DNA from 2 places in the Diaphorobacter sp. LI3 genome. Region 2 is predicted to be linked to the other one. Evidence: riboswitches for the same ligand, from Rfam matches in the RefSeq annotation. Region 2 holds a riboswitch; the other holds the start of a gene.
The links. Region 2 has a riboswitch for glycine ahead of gcvT (glycine cleavage system aminomethyltransferase GcvT). Riboswitches for the same ligand answer to the same signal wherever they lie in the genome.
Positions count from the first base shown of each region.

Region 1 (3,401 bases), 1.5 Mb from region 2:
CAGCGCCAGCGCACGGGCCATTTCGGCGCCGACACGCGCGTGCGCCACATCGTCGGGCTGGACGCGACGCGCAGCGGCGTGGCGCTGGGTGACCATGTCGAGGTGGGCATGCGCCTGGCCTTCTGCCAGCGCAACGTCGGCGCGGCCCGTGCCGACCTGATGCGCATCTGCGCCGAGATCCGTGAGGAGCTGTCGCCCCAACTCGAAGAGGCGCAGGCGCTGCCCGCCGCAGGCAGCGCGCCGCATGCCGAGCCGGCGGGCGGCCGGCGCATTTGCGGTGCGCTGTATGTGAGTTGTTCGGGCCGCGGCGGGCCGCACTTCGGTGGGCCCAGCGCCGAGCTGCAGATCGTGCGCCATGCGCTGGGCGACGTGCCCCTGGCGGGCTTCTTCGCCGGCGGCGAAATCGCCGCGCACCGGCTCTATGGCTACACGGGCGTGCTGACGGTGTTCGTCGCGCCGGACGGGGCTTTATAAGCCTTTTTGGCCTCTAGCGCCCGTCCATCAAGCGCGAACAGCTATGCAATGCATAGCGCCGTGGCGCTTGCTCAAACGCCGATGACGGCGGGGCGGGGCGCCGCAGCAGGGCGCGGCAGGCCGCAGAACGCGAAGTCCAGCTCCGGCTCCAGCCCGCTCACGATGCGCGCGATGGACTTGCCCGAGCCGCAGGCGTGGGTCCAGCCCAGCGTTCCGTGGCCGGTGTTCAGGAACAGGTTGCCGTAGCGCGTCTTGCCGATCAGCGGCACGTTGCTCGGCGTGGCGGGGCGCAGGCCGCTCCAGAACTGCGCCTGGCTCGCATCGCCCGCGCCGGGAAAGAGCTGCTCCACGCGCCGCACGATGGCTTCGCAGCGCACGGCGTTCAGTGCGCGCTCGTAGCCGTTGAGCTCGGCCGTCCCCGCGATGCGCAGCCGGTCGCCCTGCGCGCTGGTGTAGCGCGAGAAGACCAGCTTGTACTCATCGTCCGTCAAGCTCACCTGGTAGGCGGCGGCCGCGTCGCGCACCGGCAGCGTCACCGAATAGCCCTTGGCCGGGTAGATCGGCAGGCGCAGGCCCAGGGGCTGGGCCAGCAGCGGGCTGAATGCGCCCAGCGCCAGCACGTAGGCGTCGCCGCGCACGCGCTCGTAGCCGCCGGCCTCGTTGGTGATCTCCACATGGTCGATGGCGCCGCCCGCCGGGTGCAGCGCGGTGATGTGGCAGCCCAGGCGGAATTGCACGCCCGCGGCCTGGGCCACGCCGGCCAGCGCGCGCGTGAACAGGTGGGCGTCGCCGGACTCGTCCTCCGCCGTGTAGGTGGCGCCCGCCAGCTGCGGGCGGACGTGGGCCAGGGCTGGCTCGATGCGCACGGCCTCGTCTGCGTCCACCACGCGGCGGTGGCAGCCCAGCGCACGCATCTGCTCGGCGGGCGCTAGCGCGGCGTCGAACTCCTGGGTGCTGGTGTAGAAGTGCAGGATGCCCTGCGTGCGCTGGTCGTACTGCAGGCCCGTGTCGGCGCGCAGCTGCTGCAGCGTGCTGCGGCTGTAGCTGCCCAGGCTCACGATCTGCTCGATGTTGTGGCGCGTGCGCGCGGGCGTGCATTCGCGCAGGAATTGCAGGCCCCAAAGCCACTGGCGCATGTCCGCGCGCAAGCGAAACAAGAGCGGCGCATCCTCTTTGCCCAGCCACTGCAGCACCTTGAGCGGCGCGCCGGGGTTGGCCCAGGGCTCGGCGTGGCTGACCGAGATCTGGCCGCCGTTGGCGAAGCTGGTTTCCGCGCCGGGCCAAGCCTGCCGGTCGATGACGGTGACCTCGTGGCCGAGTTGCTGGAGGAAGTACGCAGAGGTGGTGCCGACGACGCCGGCGCCCAGAACGATCACGCGCATTGTTTACAAGCCTTTTTCAAGGTTTGCGCAGGCAGGGCGCGCGCGAGCAGCTATTGAATGAATAGCGAACAGCGGGCGCGACATGGCCTGGCTGCCGCTCCCCCTGTCCTTGGTACCTGAGAGATTCATGCCGCGCGGGACCGTGCGCGGCACTTGCTCCTTCGGTGCGCCACGGCGGGCGTGGCGGCTCTCCAGACGGCTGTGTGGGTGTGCAGTACGGAACCTGAGCGTGTATGGGAGTTTGCGCCTTCGGTGAAACGGCACATGGCCGTTTGCTCTCCTGCGCCAGCCATCGTAGCGGCCCGGGCGCGGCGGCCCCAGCGGGCTAACCCTCAGGACGCAGCGCTGGGCGCATGCTCAGGGGTAGACCGCTTCGCCCAGGTTGAGCATGAGGCGGTTGGCCCAGGCGAACAGCGAGGCGGCGTGCACCGTGTCCAGGATTTCCAGGTCGCTCAGGCCCGCGGCGCGCAGCGGCGCGAGGTGCTGCGGCCCGAATGCACCGGGCGCGCGCGTGAGCGCGGCGCTGGCCTGCGCCAGCGCGCGTTCGCGGGCGTTGGTGCCGGCGCTGTCGGGGTCGGTGAAGATCTGCGCGATCACGTCGTTGCGCTTGGCCAGTTGCTCGAAGCGCTGCGCATGCACCGACGCGCAGTACACGCAGCCGTTGATGCGCGAGACCACGGTGGTGGCCACCTCGCGCTCGGCGCGCGGCAGGCCGCCAGGCGCATACATGATGGCGTTGAACGCCTCCGAGCGCTCGGCGAGCACGCGGGGCTGGTGCGCCAGCACGAGGTAGAAGTCCGACGTGCGTGCCTTGGGGTGGCTTGCGTCCAGCACGGCGTTCTGCTCGGCGCTGGCGGTGGCGGGGTCCACCACGGGCAGCCAGGCCTTCCAGTCCAGCGTCTCGCTGGTGTAGCCGGCCAGGCGCAGCGGCTCGCCGGGCGGGGGCAGGTTGGCAGGGTGCACGAAGGGCGCGTCCGGCGTGGTGGGAGCGACCGCCGTGGCTGCGGTGCCCGCGGGGCCGAGGGCGGCCAGCGCCGCCACGCCGGCCACCAACCGCGCCTGGTAGGCCACGAAGCCGATGAGTTGCGCGAGCAGCACCACGTCCGGCGTGGCGAGGCCCGCCTGGGGCAGGGCGAGCAGGGCCGCGCGGTCGGCCGCAGCGGGCTGCGTGGCCAGCAGCTGCGTGAAATGCGTGATGGCTTGCCAGCGGGCATCCGCCGCGGGGGCGGGCAGGCCGGCCAGGCGCGCGCCGTAATAGTCGGCCAGCGTTGCCACGCCGCTGGCGGCCGCCACGGCCTGGGCCACGGACAGGCGCTCGGCCAGCGCCAGGCCCCCGGGCAGTGCTGGCGCGAGCAGCAGGTCTTCGCAGGCCTGGGTGGCGGTGATGGCCTTGGCGCGCTGTTGGCGCGCGGCCTGGGCATGGGGGGCATGGCCCAGGCGGGCGAGTTGGTCGATGGTGTCGGTCATGGCGAAGGCAGGATGCGTTGGGAGGTGTCGGCGGGCGTCCATTCGTCGCCCAGCAGTTCCGGCTCGGCATAGGCCTGC
Region 1 is NZ_CP094346.1:664,876-668,276, forward strand. It holds gene MRB47_RS03115 (FIST N-terminal domain-containing protein) at 1-474, shown strand, start outside; gene MRB47_RS03120 (D-amino acid dehydrogenase) at 546-1,856, opposite strand; glycine riboswitch at 1,950-2,061, opposite strand; gene MRB47_RS03125 (peroxidase-related enzyme) at 2,214-3,323, opposite strand; gene MRB47_RS03130 (NAD(P)-binding domain-containing protein) at 3,320-3,401, opposite strand, start outside.
Region 1: it holds a riboswitch for glycine, as region 2 does, so the genes downstream of both, MRB47_RS03120 (D-amino acid dehydrogenase) here and gcvT (glycine cleavage system aminomethyltransferase GcvT) in region 2, are expected to answer to the same signal.

Region 2 (3,401 bases):
CGCGACGGCTCGTGGAGTTTGCCAAGAGCATCGTGGGCGGCGTGCAGGGTGGCTTGCCCATGACCTGCGTGCTCACCTGCATGATCTTCGCAGCTGTGTCGGGCTCGTCGGTGGCAACCACATTCGCCATCGGCGCCATCCTGATTCCCGCGCTCATCAAGCACGGTTATCCCACCAGCTACGCGGCCGCGCTGCAGGCCACCAGTGCCGAGCTGGGCGTGATCATCCCTCCGTCGATCCCCATGATCCTGTACGGCGTGGCGGCCGAGGTGTCGATTGGCGAGCTGTTCATCGCCGGCTTCGGCCCCGGCATCCTCATCAGCGGTGCGCTGATGTTGTTCGTCTGGGTGTATTGCAAGTACAAGGGCTGGGGCAAGCATGACGGCGATGGGCGCATGCCCTTCGGCCGCGCGCTGCTGCAGGCGGGCTGGGCACTGCTGATGCCAGTCATCATCCTGGGCGGCATCTACGGCGGCGTGTTCACGCCCACCGAGGCCTCTGCCGTGGCCGTGTTCTACGCGCTGGTGGTGGGCATGCTGATCTACCGCGAGATCCGCGTCGCGGACCTGTTCGCCATCCTGCGCAAGTCGGCCATCTCGTCGGCGGTGATCATGTTCATCATTGCCAATGCGGGCCTGTTTGCCTTCCTTATCACGCGCGCTGGCGTGCCGGACGCCATCGGCCGCTGGCTGCAGGAGGTGCTGCAGTCGCCCGCGCTGTTCCTGCTGGGCGTGAATGCCGCGCTGTTCGTGATCGGCATGTTCATCGAGACCAGCGCCGCCATCATCGTGCTGGCGCCGATCCTGGCGCCGGTGGCCCAGCACTTCGGCGTGGACCCGGTGCACTTCGGGCTGATCATGGTGGTGAACCTGGCGCTCGGCATGATCACGCCGCCCTTTGGCGTGAACCTGTTCGCGGCATGCACGGTGGCGCGCATCTCCCTGGATCGTATCGTCGCCCACCTGTTGCCGTTCGTGGGCGTGGTCCTGCTGTGCCTCCTGGTCATCACCTACGTGCCATCGCTTTCACTGGCCCTGCGTGATCTCGTGTACGCAAAATAGATAGAATCCGTCCCGTCAGGAGAGAGTCCGCGCCCCCCAGGGCCGGGCCGCCGAAGGCGCAGGCAGCAGCCGAACGCTCAGGCAAAAGGACTGGCGACACGCCCGCAGGGATGCGGGTGTTTCCCTTGCTGGAGAGAGGCCGCAGCAGCATGCGGCCCACCGAAGGAGCAAGCCCCGTGACATGCCATGCAGGCGGGGTGAATCTCTCAGGTAAAGCGGACAGCGGGGCAAATCGGCGATCGAGAGATCGCTCCACCATTTGCCTTCGCCCATTGCCATGTCCGCCATGTCCGACCTGCTCACCACTCCCCTCAACGCCCTGCACATCGAACTGGGCGCCCGCATGGTGCCCTTCGCCGGCTACTCCATGCCCGTGCAATACCCCTTGGGCCTGATGGCCGAGCACCACCACACGCGCACGGCGGCCGGCCTGTTTGACGTGTCGCACATGGGGCAGCTCAAGCTGGTCGGCCCTGACGCCGCAGCAGCATTCGAGACGCTGATGCCCGTGGACGTGGTCGACCTGCCCGTGGGCAAGCAGCGCTACGGCCTGCTCCTCAATGACGAGGGCGGCATCATCGACGACCTCATGTTCTTCCGCATGGCGCAGGACGAGCTCTTCGTGATCGTCAACGGCGCCTGCAAGGTGGGCGACATTGCCCACATCCAGGAGCGCATCGGCCAACGCTGCCAGGTGATTCCCCTGCCCGACCAGGCCCTGCTCGCGCTGCAGGGCCCACAGGCGGCTGCGGTGCTCGCGCGTCTGGCCCCAGGCGTGGACAAACTGGTGTTCATGACCGGCGGGCATTTCGACATCGCCGGGGCGCAGTGCTTCGTGACGCGCAGCGGCTACACCGGAGAGGACGGCTTCGAGATCTCGGTGCCCGTCGCGCAGGCCGAGGCCTTGGCGCGCACGCTGCTGGCCCAGCCCGAGGTCAAGCCCATCGGCCTGGGTGCACGCAACTCGCTGCGCCTGGAAGCCGGCTTGTGCCTGTATGGCAACGACATCGACACCACCACCACCCCGTCCGAAGCCGGCCTGAACTGGGCCATCCAGAAGGTGCGCCGTACAGGCGGCGCGCGCGCTGGCGGTTTTCCCGGTGCCGACAAGGTGCTGGCCCAGATCGACAACCCGGCCACTCTCACGCGCAAGCGCGTGGGCCTGGTGGCGCTGGAGCGCGTGCCCGTGCGTGAGCACACCGAGTTGCAAAACGAGTCGGGCGAGCGCATCGGCGAAGTCACCAGCGGCCTGCTGGCCCCCACTGCCGACAAGCCCATCGCCCTGGCCTACGTGACGCCTGCCTATGCTGCCGCAGGCGCGCGCATGAACGCCATGGTGCGCGGCAAGGCCGTGCCCATGGAAGTGGCTGCCACGCCCTTTGTTCCCACACGCTACTACCGCGGCTGAATTCACCGCAGCGAACTATCACCGCGCCCAGGTCAGCCCGGCTACAGTGCGGGCTGACCACTCTCATACCCTTTCCTTCCACCTCTTCTTCCCGGAGCCCCTCATGAGCATCCAGTTTTCCAAAGACCATGAATGGATCAACGCAGCCGACCCGGCCGCGGCCGTCGTCGGCATCACCGTCCACGCGCAGGATGCGTTGGGCGACGTGGTGTTCGTGGACCTGCCCGCGGTGGGCACCACCTTTGCCCAGGGCGACGTGGCCGGCGTGGTCGAGTCCGTCAAGGCCGCTGCCGATGTCTACATGCCCGTGTCCGGCGAAATCGTCGAGGTCAACGAGGCCCTGCGCGCCGACCCGTCCCTGGCCAACTCCGACCCGCTGGGCGCCGGCTGGTTCTTCAAGGTCAAGCTCAGCGACGCCGGCCAACTCGCCGGTCTGATGGACGAAACGGCCTATACCGCCTTCGCCCAGAACGCCTGATGCACCCGCGGCGCCGTGCACACGGCGCCGCCGCACCGCCCCATCGCTCTTGAGACTGGTCCCTCGCCATGCAGATGCCCTCCCCCCTGCCCCTGGCGGCGCTTGAAAACGCCGCTGAATTCCTGCCCCGCCACATTGGCATCGACGCCGCCGACGAAGCACACATGCTGTCGGTGATCGGCGAGGCTTCGCGCCGCGCGCTCATTGATTCCATCGTGCCGCGCTCCATCGCGCGCCAGCGCCCCATGGACCTGCCCGCGCCGGCCACCGAGGCCGCAGCGCTGGCTGAACTCCAGGCCATTGCGTCGAAGAACCGCATCCTCAAGAGCTTCATCGGCCAGGGCTACTACGGCACGCACACGCCGGGCGTCATCCTGCGCAACGTGCTGGAAAACCCTGCCTGGTACACGGCCTACACGCCCTACCAGGCCGAGATCTCCCAGGGCCGCATGGA
Region 2 is NZ_CP094346.1:2,204,867-2,208,267, reverse strand. It holds gene MRB47_RS10220 (TRAP transporter large permease) at 1-1,061, shown strand, start outside; glycine riboswitch at 1,068-1,160, shown strand; glycine riboswitch at 1,180-1,294, shown strand; gene gcvT (glycine cleavage system aminomethyltransferase GcvT) at 1,339-2,469, shown strand; gene gcvH (glycine cleavage system protein GcvH) at 2,573-2,947, shown strand; gene gcvP (aminomethyl-transferring glycine dehydrogenase) at 3,016-3,401, shown strand, end outside.